One region of the Streptomyces lydicamycinicus genome, then DNA from elsewhere that is predicted to be linked to it. Evidence: riboswitches for the same ligand, from Rfam matches in the RefSeq annotation. Region 1 holds a riboswitch; the other holds the start of a gene.
The links. Region 1 has a riboswitch for cobalamin ahead of nicT (Nickel transporter NicT). Riboswitches for the same ligand answer to the same signal wherever they lie in the genome.
Positions count from the first base shown of each region.

Region 2: linked by a shared signal. The riboswitch ahead of TU31_RS03150 (ribonucleoside-diphosphate reductase subunit alpha) and the one ahead of nicT (Nickel transporter NicT) in region 1 are both predicted to bind cobalamin.

Region 1 covers NZ_BBNO01000004.1:206,981-214,132, reverse strand. The annotation lists gene TU31_RS14180 (CaiB/BaiF CoA transferase family protein) at 1-1,143, shown strand, start outside; gene TU31_RS14175 (enoyl-CoA hydratase/isomerase family protein) at 1,149-1,937, shown strand; gene TU31_RS14170 (DoxX family protein) at 2,103-2,654, shown strand; gene TU31_RS14165 (VOC family protein) at 2,848-3,348, shown strand; partial or broken gene nicT (Nickel transporter NicT) at 3,560-4,718, opposite strand; cobalamin riboswitch at 4,729-4,975, opposite strand; gene TU31_RS14155 (alpha/beta fold hydrolase) at 5,082-5,930, opposite strand; gene TU31_RS14150 (MarR family winged helix-turn-helix transcriptional regulator) at 5,927-6,571, opposite strand; gene TU31_RS14145 (hypothetical protein) at 6,794-7,152, shown strand, end outside.
Region 2 covers NZ_BBNO01000001.1:726,627-733,778, forward strand. The annotation lists gene TU31_RS03140 (hypothetical protein) at 1-1,352, shown strand, start outside; gene TU31_RS03145 (ribonucleotide-diphosphate reductase subunit beta) at 1,465-2,520, opposite strand; gene TU31_RS03150 (ribonucleoside-diphosphate reductase subunit alpha) at 2,520-4,955, opposite strand; cobalamin riboswitch at 5,116-5,268, opposite strand; gene mctP (monocarboxylate uptake permease MctP) at 5,594-7,152, opposite strand, start outside.

The DNA of each region.
Region 1 (7,152 bases):
CTGTCCGGGCCGTTCTGCACCATGATGCTGGCCGACCTGGGCGCTGATGTGATCAAGGTCGAGGACACCGTCTCCGGCGATGACACCCGCGCCTGGGGTCCCCCCTTCCAGGGCGAGGACGCGGCGTACTTCCACAGCGTCAACCGCAACAAGCGCGGGATCGCGGTCGATCTCAAGGACCCCGACTGCCTGCGGCTCGTACAGGAGCTGGCCACCACCGCCGATGTGATCGTGGAGAACTTCCGGCCCGGTACCGCGGCCCGTCTCGGGCTGGGCTACCAGGACGTCCGTGACCGCAATCCCGCCGTGGTGTATGCCTCGATCAGCGGGTACGGGCAGACCGGGCCGTATCGCAACGAGCCGGGCTACGACGCGATCGCGCAGGCGGTCAGCGGCGTCATGAGCGTGACCGGCGAACCCGCCGGGCCGCCGGTGCGCTTCGGGGTCTCCCCGGCCGACCTGGCCGCCGGAATGTGGGCGGCCATCGGCATCCTCGCCGCCCTCCGCAACCGCGAGCACACCGGCACCGGTGAGTGGGTCGACGTCTCGCTGCTGGACGGCCAGGTGGCCTGGCTGAGTTATGTCGCCGGTGGATACTTCGCCTCCGGGAACGTCCCGCAGCGTTACGGTTCGGCCCATCCGACGATCGTGCCCTACCAGGCGTTCCCCACCGCCGACGGTCATCTCATGGTCGCCGCCGGAAACGACGGGCTGTGGCGCCGCTTCGCCACCGCGATCGGACTCGCCGCGCTCGTCGACGACCCACGGTTCGCGACCAACCCCGACCGGGTCCGCCACCGTGAGGAGCTGCTCCCGCTCATCGAGCGCGCGCTGAGTGCCCGCGGCGCCAAGGAGTGGGCCGTGCTCCTGACCGAGGCGGAGATACCGGTCGGGCCGATCAACACCGTCGACGAGGCCCTGCGGCACCCCCAGGTCGTCGCGCGCGGCATGGTCGCCGAACTCCAGCACACCGGCGCCGGCACCCTGCGCACCATCGCCTCGCCCATCAAGCTGTCCGACCACCCGGCGACCGTGCGCACCCCGCCGCCCCGGCACGGGGAGCACACCGCTCCCGTGTTGACCGCCATGGGAGTCGACCCGCGGCACTTGGCCGACCTGCGGGCGCGAAAGGCCGCGAAGTGACCCCCGTGCCCGCCCCCGACGTCACCATCGCGACGTTCCGGTCCGGGGCGGTCGCCGAGATCCGGATCGGTGACGGCCGCCGGCGCAACGCCCTCCCCGGCGAGGCGTGGGCGCGTCTGGCCCACCAGGTCAGGGAACTCGGGGCCTGCCGGTCACTGCGGGTGCTGGTGATCCGCGGGCATGGCGACACGTTCTGCGCCGGCTCCGACATGACCGACTGGGTGGATGCGGACTCCGCATACGTCGAAGAGTCCTTTGCGCACATGGAAGAGGCGTTCTCCGCGATCGAGGACTGCCCCGTTCCGGTGGTCGCCGAGATCCGTGGGGTCGCCGCCGGTGCGGGATGCCAGCTCGCCCTCGCCTGCGACCTGCGGCTGATGGCGGATTCCGCCCGGATCGGGATGCCGATCGCCCGGCTCGGCATCCTCGCCAGCCCCGCGTTCGCCGCACGCATGGTCGCCCTGGCCGGACCGTCCGTGGCACGGGAGTTGCTCTACACCGGCCGATTGGTCGACGCCCGCACGGCGGTGGAGCTCGGACTGGCCGATCACCAGGTGCCCGAGGCGCAACTCACCGACCGCACCGGCCGGCTCGCCGCGGCTGTCGCCGCGCAGCCGCCGGCGGCGATCCACGCCGCGAAGCTGGCGGTCGGCGCCGTGCTGGGACCGCAGCGGCAGGCCACCGCCGTCAATCCCCGGCCGGCGGTGGCGCGGTCGCACTTCGGTCAGGCGATCGCCGCGTTCCTCGGGCAGCAGCCGGCGACAGCCTCACCGGATTCGCCCCTCACGCCCTGAGCAGGGAGGACGTGCGGGGGCGCGAGGTGATGGCCTCGGGCCCGCCGCAGGCGCTGTTGTTCGCCGTGGGGGTGCTGTGTATCGTCGGAGGCAGTGACTTGAAGTTTCAAGTAATTGTCCGCGGCCTCGCGGGGCCGGTTCCGACCTGCGAAAGAACGGCTTCTGATGACGTCCCCCCTCGGCACTCTCGCGTCCTCCCGCCTCGACATCCCCGCCCGCCACGCCCCCTCTCCGGCCGGTCTCGACACCGGCCTCCTTCTGCTGCGCCTCGCGCTCGGACTGACCATGGCGGCCCACGGCGCCCAGAAGCTGTTCGGCTGGTTCGGCGGTCCGGGGCTGGACGGGACCGGGCAGTTCTTCACGATGAGCGGCTATCCGGCGGGCCGGACGATGGCCGTCGTCGCCGGGCTGAGCGAGACGCTCGGCGGGCTCGGACTGGTGGTCGGGCTGCTCACGCCGCTGGCCGCGGCCGCGCTCGTCGGCACGATGATCAATGCCCTTGCCGTGAAGTGGGGCGGCGGCTTCTTCGCGCCCAAGGGCGTGGAGTACGAGCTGCTGCTGACCGCCGGTGCGGCGGCCCTGGCGCTGACCGGGCCCGGTCGCTACGCCGTCGACCGTCTGCTGCCGGGGCTGCGCTCCCCTCGGACGGTCCATGGCGTGATCGCACTCGTGCTGGGTGTGGTGCTGGCCGGCGGGGTGCTGCTGGTACGGAAGTGACGCCGGGGCGAGCCCCCGGAGATGGCCGCCTTGCCCCGCGCGTACCGGAGGTGTGCCGCGGGCGGGACGTCCGCCGACCGGATACCGGCCGGCAGGCCCTGGGCAAGGGCGGGGTGTGCGAGGTAGAGCAGAAGCAGGGGAGGGCGGCGGCGCCACGGCGGTGTCGCGGCCGGGAGATCGGAGACCAGGTTCCATGTCCGTACGACGTCTGAATCACGCGGTGCTCAACGTCCGCGATGTGGCACGGTCGGTGGCGTTCTACACCGAGGCCCTCGGGCTCACGGTGGATGTCGAGATACCGGGGCGGGCCGCGTTCCTCAGCGCTCCCGGCTCGCTCAACGATCACGATCTGGGGCTGTTCGCGGTGGCGCCGGACGCGCCGGGGCCCGAGGCCGGGCGGGTCGGGCTGTACCACCTGGCCTGGGAGGTCGGCACGCTCCGCGAACTCGTCGCGGCCCGCACGCGGCTCGTCGAGCGCGGTGCCCTGGTGGGATCGACCGATCACCTCGTCGCCAAGTCGCTGTACGCCAAGGACCCGGACGGCAACGAGTTCGAGGTCTTGTGGCGGGTCCCGCGGGAGGACTGGCCGGGCCCGGACCAGCCGGACCGGCTGCTGCCCCTCGATCTGGCCGCAGCCCTGGAGCAGTGGGGGCCGGACCGGGAGACGGGCGCCGCGGCGGGCTCGGCGACCTGAGGGCGCGGGGCCGGGCCGGGCAGGAGGGGCCGGGAGCAGCTCGGGCAGTTGAGGGCGCCGGATCGGTTCGGCCGCCCGTGGGCGCGGGCCCGGCCGGGGCCCCGAGGGTCGGGAGCAGCTCGGGCCCGGCCGGGCCCCGAAGGTCGGAAGCAGCTCGGGTACCCGGGAGGGCGAGGCCGGTGCGCGCGAGCAGGCACCGGGCCGCCGTTCCTCAGGTTCCCGGCGCGGCCTGCTCCGCCGTCTCGGCTCGCCCGGCCCGCTCCGCCCAGCGCTTCTCGACGCCGGCCAGTCGCCAGTAGGCCAGCGCCGCGGCCCACACCACCACGAACAGGCCGACGATGATGAAGCCGACATTGTCGAGGTCGAGGCCGGAAATCCAGCCGGTCAGCGCGTCGTTGAGGCCGAGCTTGTCGTGCAGCACGGTCACCAGCTCGATGGTGCCGATGAAGAAGGCGACGGCGATCGACAGACCGGTGATGGTGAGGTTGTAGTAGACCTTGCGCACCGGGTTGGCGAACGCCCACTGGTAGGCGAAGTTCATGAAGGTGCCGTCCAGGGTGTCGAACAGGCTCATCCCGGCGGCGAACAGCAGCGGCAGACACAGGACCGCGTACCAGGGCAGGCCCGCCGCCGCGCCGCTGCCCGCCATCACCATCAGGGTCACCTCGGTCGCGGTGTCGAAGCCGAGCCCGAAGAGGAAGCCGAGCGGGAACATCTGGCCCGGGCGGGAGATGGAGCGGGTGAACCGCCCCAGGAACCGGTTCATGAAGCCGCGTGCGTCGAGGCGCTGTTCCAGCTCGGCCTCGTCGTAGTGGCCGTCGCGCATCCCGCGGAAGACCCGCCAGATCCCGGCCAGCGCAATGAGGTTGAGGGCGGCGATGAGGTAGAGGAACGTGCCCGAGACCGTGGTGCCGATGGTGCCCAGGATCTGGTGCGTACGGGACTCGTCGTCGAGCAGCGTGCCGGCGAGCTGGGCGCCGCCGGCCACGAGGGCCGCCATCGCCACGACCACGCTGGAGTGGCCGAGGGCGAACCAGAAGCCGACCGACACCGGACGCTTGCCGTCGGCCATCAGCTTGCGGGTGGTGTTGTCGATCGCGGCGATGTGATCGGCGTCGAAGGCATGCCGCATACCGAGGGTGTACGCGGTGATGCCGAGCCCGACGCCGAAGACCTGGCTTCCGACGGAGTAGTGGTTCGGGACCACGAGCAGGAAGAGCACGCCGAAGGCCACGACATGCAGCCCGGCTATGACGGCCATCAGGCCCGCGGTACGGACGGTGTCCTGCCGGCGCCAGCGGAACGTGGCGGGGGCAGGGGAGTTCGGGGTATCGGTGGACAGGGCCATCCGGGCGGTCACGCTCCAGCACCTCGTGGATCAGTTCGTGAGATGCCGTGGCCGGTCTCCTGGCTTAGGGGTGCCACCCTGCTCCTTTACAGCTTGGGAGAGGGTGCCCGCTTCCGCCCCCGCCTTCCCGGCCGCGGGCTGCGGTCAGTGGCGCCGCGGGCGCGCCAGGCGCCCGCGGAAGGGGTGGAAACTCCCCGATCACAGTGGCGAGGGCCGCTCCGGACTGGGACCACAAGGTCCGTCACCGGCTTCCCGAACACCACGGCCTCGCCACTCTAGCCGCCGGCCCCGCGGCGCGAGGTGTGTGGGGGATTTCCGCCGACCGCGGGGCACGGCCCGCGGTGGACCGGTCACCGGGGGCGGTCGCGGGGCCGGTCGCAGTGGGTCAGTAGTCCAGCGACGAGAGGAAAGCGTGCAGTTCGTGGTCGAAGAGTGGAGTGTTCTCCAGGTTGACCATGTGGGCCGCACCCGGTATCCGGACTCTTCTGGCGCCCGGGACGGCCAGGGCTATCGCATGGGCGTTGGCGGAGATGTCCCGGCTGTCGAGGTCGCCGTCGAACACGACCGTCGGCACCCGGACCTCCCCGAGGCGGTCGGCGGCGCCGACTTCGAGGGGCATTCCGGCGCCCATTCCGTCGGCATGGACCTCCACATTGGCCGCGGCCGAGGCGCGCATCCGTTCGCGGAATCCCGGGTGCACCGCGGACGGCTCGCGATGCGGCCCGTCCACCCATATCCGCAGGAAGTGTTCGACATACCGCTCCGCGCCGTCCGGTGCGCCGATCGCGGCCACCTGTTCCTTGATGTGCGCCAGGACGAAGGGATCGGTGAAGGCCCGGCCGCTGATTCCCGGGGAGGCGAGCGCGAGGGCCGTCACCCGGCCGGGGTGGGCGAGGGCGGTGTCCAGCGCGACCCGCGCGCCGTGGGAAAGGCCGACGAGGACGGCGCTGGGGACATCGAGTGCGTCCAGCAGGGCACACAGGTCGTCGTGGTGGGCGAAGTCGCCGGTCACGGTGGAGGACAGGCCATGGCCACGGGCGTCGTAACGGATCGCGCGCAGGCCGGAGTTGACCAGCCAGGTGAACTGCTCGTCCCACATGTGCTGGTCGAGCATGCCGCCGTGCAGCAGCACCACCGCGGGGCCCGAGCCGGCCGTCTCGTAGAACAGCTCGCCCTCGTCGACCGGCACGAGGCCGTTGTCGATCTCGGACCAGGCGGTGATTCTCTGCGTCATTCTCCTGACCGTCCTTTGCGCATGAGAGGGGGCGGGGCGGGTCTGTCGTCGTGGCCTTCAGGCTTGCCGTTACTACGGTTACTGCCGTTACTGCCGTTACTGCCTTCACTGCCGCGACTGTCCCGACTGCCCCGACTGTCGGTTTCCTCCCGTTGAACGCGCGAGCCGTTCGCCAGGTGCCGGAATTCCTCGCCGAGTCGGTCGAGAACGTGCAGCGTGGTGCGGACGTCCTCGGCGGGCAGGTCGGCCAGCCGCTGGCGCAGCTCCGTGGCCTCGAACTGCTGGACCCCGCGTATCGCCGCCGTGCCTTCGGCCGTGAGCCGGATCAGGGACGAGCGGCGGTGGGCGGGATTCGGGGCCGTGACGACCAGGCCCAGCTCCGCGGCGTGGTTCACCCAGCGCTGCACCGGCTGGCGGTCGAGTCCCATCGAACGCGCCAACTGCGGGACGGTGCGGGGGCCTTCGGTGCGCAGGGCGTCCAGTAGCGCGTGTTCGCCGGCGGTCATACCCGTGTCCGCCAGCTCGCGCTCCACCGCGCGCACGACCGTGCGGTGCAGGGGCCACAGGCGACGGATGACGTCGTACAGCAGATCTTCCGTGGCTGCCGGCTCCCCGGCGGCCTCCCCCTCGGTACCCCTCACCGCAGCCCCCTCTTGCCCCTCGGGCATCCCCATGGGCATCCGCATTGACGTCCCCGCGTCGACATCTTCATCAACGCCCCCTCGTCCTCCTCAATGACACTCGTGATGTCATGATGACATCGATGGTGTCGTTTGAGAAGGGGGCTGCCGCGGAATGGAGTTGAGGGGGCGGATGGGTGGGATGAGGCTCCTGTGGTCGGGGCGAGGAAAGGTGGACGGCGGATGAAGGTCGGTCTGTTGCGTGCGGTCGGGGTCGCCACGGCGGTCTACGGGATGGCGGTGACCGCGGTGCCCGCTCTGCTGGCACGGCCCTCGGGGCTGGTCGATGAGGAGGGGCGGACCGGGCGGGCGACGCGCACCTCACTGCGTCCGCTGGCCTGGCGGGACGCGGTGAGCGGGCTGGCGCTGGCGGTGGCCCCGGAAGGCCCGGCACTGCGCACCGCCGCGTATGTGCGGATCGCCGCCGACTTCGGGGACGCCGTTCTGCTCGGTGCGACGCTGCCCGGCCGCGACCGGAAGCTGGCGGCGGTGGCGGTGTCCGTGGGGTGGGGTGCGCTGTCGGTGGCCGGGCTGCTCACCGG
Region 2 (7,152 bases), on a different contig from region 1:
GGTTGGCGGCCCTCACCGCCGTCTTGCCGCTGTGGCTCTTCTGGCCGGATCCACAGCCGCGGCGGACGGCGATACTCGTCGGGCTGGGGTGCGCACTGGCCTGTGCCGGCGCCATCGCCGTGTTGCCGCGCGCGGCAGGCGGGCGGCGGCCGTACGCCGCGATCTCCGTCGCCGAGTTCTCGGGGGCACCGGGCGGGCCCGGGGCCGTGGAAGCGGACGGGCCGCCCCGGGTGCTGCCCTCGCGCCGGGGTGTGCAGGCGCGTTCCCTGGCGTGGTACCTGGGCGTCTGCACGGTGCTGGTGACCCTTTTCGCCCTCGTGACGGGGACGCCCCAGCGGCCGGAACAGATGCAGCGGATCGTGGACGCCGGGGCGGAGTTCGCGGCCGTACCGATCGAGAAGGTCGGCGATGTCCGGCTGCACGATCCGAGCAAGGGCCACGACTACTACACCTCCACGGCGGTCGTCCGGCTTGCCCCGAAGGCGGGCGGGCGGCCGGCCACGGCAACCGTCCAACCGGTCACCCCCGACCGTCCGCGCACGGGCGGCAAGGTCTCGGTCCTCTACGCCCCGGCGCGTCCCGGACTGGGCGCCCTCGCGGGCGACGAGCGCAGCCTCGGTGATGCGATGGAGGGCGCCACGATGGGGACCGGCCGCGTCTGGATCGTCGGCATCGCCTGGGCCGCCGGCCTGGTCCTCTCCGTGGTCGGACTTTCCCTGCGCCACGGGTTCCGTTCCTTTTCCCGGCTGGGCCGCGGCGATATGGCGGTACGCGGGAAATACCTGGGGCCTGATTTCTGGCGGCGGGGGGACAGCAAGGAGCCCTGCTTGAAGATTGTCACCGGGTCATCCCGCACCGCGCATTTCCTGGCCAATGTCATGGCGGAGCATGCCCCCGATTCCTTGACGGGGCAGCATGTGTGGCTGTGCTGGGACGCTCGCCGGGGCGCCGGCGGCGGGCGGTTGTCCGGGGGTGCCACACCGGCGGCGCTGGTGTCCGACGACGGCTGGGTGATGCACGGGATGCTCAAGGCCGACGATGCGCAGATGCTGGCCGCCGAGGGTGTCGCCGTCGAGAAGGCCGCCGCGGGCAACGGTGAGCCGCGCGCTCTGCGGCTGTGGGACCCGCACTCCGCCTGGCTGCTTTACGTGCCCTTGTCCGTGCCGCTGCTCGCCGCGGTGCTCATCGGCTGCGCCGCGCTGCTGACCTTCGACCTCACGGGCGTCTGGCGCTGGGTGACCGGCATCGCCGGTGCCGTCGCCGGGCTGTCTCTCGGCCATCTCGCGATGAACGCCCCGTACCCATCGGTCGTGCGCGCGGCCATCTCCTCGAACGGGACGGATCCGGACTGAGGTTCCGCCGGGGCCGGGAAACGCGTCCCGGAGGGAAACGGATCGCGGCAGACAAAGGGGCCCGCCCGCGGCATCGCGCCGCGGGCGGGCCCCTTTCGCCCGGACTGCCGGACTAGAAGTCGTCGTCGAAGGAGACCGACCCCTCGACGGCGACCTGGTAGGCGGATGCCCGGCGCTCGAAGAAGTTGGTCAGCTCCTGGACGTTCTGCAGCTCCATGAAGGAGAACGGGTTCTCCGAGCCGTAGACGGGCGCGAAGCCGAGCCGCTGGAGCCGCTGGTCCGCGACGCACTGGAGATACTCGCGCATCGACGCGGTGTTCATGCCCGGCAGGCCCTCACCGCACAGATCCCGGCCGAACTGGAGCTCCGCCTCGACGGCCTCCTTGAGCATCTCGGTGACCTGCTGCTCCAGCTTGTCGTCGAAGAGCTCGGGCTCCTCCTGGCGGACGGTGTCCACCACCGAGAACGCGAACTCCATGTGCATGGACTCATCGCGGAAGACCCAGTTGGTGCCGGTGGCCAGCCCGTGCAGCAGCCCGCGGGAGCGGAACCAGTACACGTACGCGAAGGCGCCGTAGAAGAACAGCCCCTCGATGCAGGCCGCGAAGCAGATCAGGTTGAGCAGGAAGCGGCGCCGGTCGGCCTGGGACTCCAGCCGGTCGATGCTCTCGACCGAGTCCATCCACTTGAAGCAGAACTCCGCCTTCTCACGGATGGAGGGGATGTTCTCCACCGCCGCGAAGGCCGCGGCGCGGTCGTCCGGGTCGGGCAGGTAGGTGTCCAGCAGCGTCAGATAGAACTGGACGTGCACGGCCTCCTCGAAGAGCTGACGGCTCAGGTACAGCCGCGCCTCGGGGGAGTTGATGTGCTTGTACAGCGTCAGCACGAGGTTGTTGGCGACGATCGAGTCGCCGGTCGCGAAGAACGCCACCAGCCGGCCGATCATGTGCTGCTCACCCGGCGACAGCTTGGCGAGGTCGGCGACGTCCGAGTGGAGGTCGACCTCCTCCACGGTCCAGGTGTTCTTGATGGCGTCCCGGTAGCGGTCGTAGAACTCCGGGTACCGCATCGGACGCAGGGTCAGCTCGAAGCCCGGGTCGAGGAGGTTCTTCTCACCGGTGGTGGCGGTGTGCGCTGCCGCGGCGTTGGTTTCAGGTGCGGTCGTCATTACTGGCAGGCCTCGCAGGACTCGGGGTTTTCCAGGGAGCAGGCGACCGCCTCGGGGTCGGTGGCCTGCTGCGGGACGGGGGCGGGGGCGGCGGCCGCGGTGCCGCGCGCCGACTGGGCGATCCGGGTCGCCGGCCGCGAACGCAGGTAGTACGTCGTCTTGATGCCGCGCTTCCAGGCGTAGGCGTACATCGAGCTGAGCTTGCCGATGGTCGGGGACGCCATGAACAGGTTCAGCGACTGGCTCTGGTCCAGGTACGGCGTACGGGCCGCGGCCATGTCGATCAGCGCGCGCTGCGGGATCTCCCAGGCGGTGCGGTACAGCGCCCGGACCTCCGCCGGGATCCACTCGACGTCCTGCACCGAGCCGTTGGCCTCGCGCAGCGCGTCCCGGGTCCGCGCGTCCCACAGCCCCAGCGCCTTGAGCTCCTCGATCAGATACGCGTTGACCTGGAGGAACTCACCGGACAGCGTCTCGCGCTTGAAGAGGTTGGAGACCTGCGGCTCGATGCACTCGTACACGCCCGCGATCGACGCGATGGTCGCGGTCGGCGCGATCGCCAGCAGCAGCGAGTTGCGCATACCGGTCGTGGCGATACGGGCGCGCAGCGCCGCCCAGCGGTCCGCCCAGCGGGGCTCGGCGTTCGGGTAGTGGTCCGGGTGCAGCACCCCGCGGGCGGTGCGGGTCGCGGACCACGCCGGGTGCGGGCCGTGCCGCTCGGCGAGGTCGGCGGACGCCTCGTAGGCGGCGAGCATGATCCGCTCGGAGATACGGGTCGACAGCTCCTGCGCCTCGGGCGAGTCGAAGGGCAGCCGCAGCCGGAAGAAGACGTCCTGGAGGCCCATCAGGCCCAGACCGACCGGGCGCCAGCGGGAGTTGGACGTCCCGGCCTGCTCGGTCGGGTAGAAGTTGATGTCCACCACGCGGTCGAGGAAGGTCACGGCCGTGCGGACGGTCGCGTCCAGCCGCTCCCAGTCCATCTCGCCGTGGTCACCCAGGTGCGCCGCGAGGTTGACCGAACCCAGGTTGCAGACCGCGGTCTCCCCGTCGTTCGTCACCTCCAGGATCTCCGTGCACAGGTTGGACGAGTGCACGACCTGGCCGGGCTCGGCGGTCTGGTTGGCGGTGCGGTTGGCGGCGTCCTTGAACGTCATCCAGCCATTGCCGGTCTGCGCCAGGGTGCGCATCATGCGGGAGTACAGCACCCGGGCGGGGATCTGCTTGAGCGCCCGGCCCTCGGCCTCCAGCTTCCGGTAGGCGGCGTCGAACTCGTCGCCCCACAGGTCCACCAGCTCCGGGGCGTCCGAGGGCGAGAACAGCGACCAGTCGGCGTCCGCCTCCACCCGGCGCATGAACTCGTCCGGGATCCAGTGCGCGATGTTCAGGTTGTGCGTACGGCGCGCCTCCTCACCGGTGTTGTCGCGCAGCTCCAGGAACTCCTCGATGTCCGCGTGCCAGGTCTCCAGGTAGACGCAGGCCGCGCCCTTGCGCCGGCCGCCCTGGTTCACGGCCGCGACCGAGGCGTCCAGGGTGCGCAGGAACGGCACGATGCCGTTGGAGTGCCCGTTGGTGCCGCGGATCAGCGAACCGCGGGCGCGGATGCGGGAGTACGACAGACCGATGCCGCCGGCGTGCTTGGAGAGCCGGGCGACCTGGTGGTAGCGGTCGTAGATCGAGTCCAGCTCGTCCAGCGGCGAGTCCAGCAGATAGCAGGACGACATCTGCGGGTGGCGGGTGCCGGAGTTGAAGAGGGTGGGGGAGGAGGGCAGGTAGGACAGCGAGCTGGTGAGCCGGTAGAGCTCGGCGACGTCGTCCAGCGCGCGGTCGCTGTGGTCCTCGGCGAGACCGCAGGCCACCCGCAGCAGGAAGTGCTGCGGGGTCTCGATGACCTGACGGGTGGTGGGGTGCCGCAGCAGGTAGCGCGAGTGCAGGGTGCGCAGCCCGAAGTACCCGAAGCGGTCGTCGGCCCCGTCGGCGAGCGCCCGGTCGACCAGCGCGTCCAGCCGGGCGGCGTGCGCCCGGACGAACTCCGCGGTCTCGTCGGCGATCAGCCCCTCGCGGTGGCCGACCTCGACGGAGGCGGAGAAGGCGACCGCCCCCTGTCCGGCCGCCTCCTCCGAGATCGCGAGGGTGAGCAGCCGCGCCGCGAGCTTGGAGTACTGCGGCTCGTCACCGATCAGACCGGCCGCGGCATCGGTGGCCAGCGACCGCAGTTCGGCCTCGTCGGAGCCGGCGTGCCGGCCGCGCAGGGCGGCGGCGGCCACCTTGCCGGGGTCGGTCGCGGTCAGGTCCTCGGTCAGCTGGGTCAGGGTGCGCAGCAGGGCGACACCCGGCCCGTCCTCGCCCGGTCCGCCGTCGGCGGTACCGGGAGGCGTGGCCACCACGGGCGGCACGACCTCGGCGTCTGACGCGGGCTCCGTTGGCGCGATGGTCACGCGATGCTCTCCCTCACTCGGCGGGGGCCGGGAGGGGCGGGCACGACGGGCGCACGCGAGCATGCGGCACCCCGAGACGGCAGGGGTGCGCGGGCACACCGCGCGGCGTCCACCGGCCCAACCCTCGGGGCCCGGACGTATCGACGACCGCACCCCTTGCGGTGCGGACGTACCGTCGGCAGGTCCTCGGACTACACGGGCACGCGCCCAGGGCCGGTATCCGCCCGGCCGAGCGCGCTCCTACACCGTTGCGGGACAGTTCCGGATTCCCACCGGATTCCCCTGCGGCGACAGCGAGGACGAGCATACATGTGGGGGTGGCCCCTCAAGTGCACCCCCACATCTAGTGTGTCGTGAGTGATCACACAGTGCCTGTCAGTGGCCTTGGCTATGGTCGGTGACAGTTCTTTGTTCCGTCCCGTGGAAGAAGGAGAAGGCCTCATGACCGCGCTCGCCGGCCGGCCGCACATCATGGAGACCGAGCATTTCGAAGAGGCCGCCCGGATACTCGCCCGCTTGGAAGAAGGCGCGCGGTTGGAACTCATCGACGGGAAGGTCAAGAACGGCGAACGCCAACGGGCCGCCGCGCCCCGGAGGGTACGCGACGGCCCGTTGCCGGAAGCCGGCCGACCGGTGGCTCAGTGGCCTGCCGGTGCCTTTTCCGTGGCCGGCGGCAGTTCCACGGCGACGCCCTCGTCGCCGGCGTCCGCCGTGTAGTCGGCGGGGCTGGTCTCGTCGATGCCCTCGGGGGCCTTGGCGGCCTTGAGGGCGAAGGTCAGGACGACGGTGACCACGACGTTCAGCACGAAGGCAGTCAGACCGATGTAGCCGATCTCACCGATGCCGGGGATCTCCGCGCTGGAGCCGCCGAAGTGCTTCTGGGTCGGGCTGGCGACGCCGTAGGCCGCGAGCGTGCCGTAGAGCATGCCGACCGCCCAGCCGGCCAGCAGCGCCCAGCGGTGGAACCAGCGGGTGAAGAGGCCGCCGACCAGGGACGGCATGGTCTGGAGGATCCAGATGCCGCCCAGCAGCTGGAAGTTGATCGCGACGGTCTTGTCCATGGTGAGGACGAAGACCAGCGCGCCGACCTTCACCAGCAGCGAGACCAGCTTGGCGACCTTGTGCTCCTGCTCGGGCGTGGCGCCCGGCTTGAGGAAGTCCTTGTAGACGTTGCGGGTGAAGAGGTTGGCCGCGGCGATCGACATGATGGCCGCGGGCACCAGCGCGCCGATGCCGATCGCGGCGAACGCCACACCGGAGAACCAGCTCGGGAACATGTCCTCGAACAGCTGCGGGATGGCCAGCTGCGGGTTGCCCTGGATGTCCGTGCCGGCCTTGATCGCCATGAAGCCGAGCAGCGCCAGCAGGCCCAGCATGAGGGAGTACAGCGGCAGGATGGTGGTGTTGCGGCGGATCACATTGCGGCTGCGCGAGGACAGCGTCGCGGTGATCGAGTGCGGGTACATGAAGAGCGCCAGCGCCGAGCCGAGCGCCAGGGTCGCGTACGCCCACTGGGCGTTGGGGCCGCTGACCAGCTCGCCACGCGGTTTGCCGGGCACGGCACCGGGCTGGGCCAGCGCCTTGCCGGCCGAGTCGAAGATCGCGTCAAAGCCGCCCAGCTTGATCGGGATGTAGATGATCGCCACCGCGATGACGAGGTAGATCAGCCCGTCCTTGACGAACGCGATCAGCGCCGGCGCCCGCAGCCCCGAGGAGTAGGTGTACGCGGCCAGCACGGCGAACGCGATCAGCAGCGGCAGGTCCTTGACGAACCAGTTGGTGTGCTCGCCGCCGCCGATGCCCATCACGTCCAGGACGGCCTGGATGCCGACCAGTTGGAGGGCGATGTACGGCATCGTGGCCAGGATGCCGGTGAGCGCCACGGCCAGTGACAGGCCCTTGGAGCCGAAGCGGCCGCGGACGAAGTCGGAGGTGGTGACGTAGCCGTGCTTGTGCGAGACCGACCACAGGCGGGGGAGGAAGGTGAAGATCAGCGGGTAGACCAGGATCGTGTACGGCACGGCGAAGAAGCCGGCCGCGCCCGCCGCGTAGATCGCCGCAGGGACGGCCACGAACGTGTACGCGGTGTAGAGGTCCCCGCCCAGCAGGAACCACGTCACCCAGGTGCCGAAGCTGCGGCCGCCCAGCCCCCACTCGTCGAGGTTGGCGGACTCCTCCGCCTTGCGCCAGCGGGCGG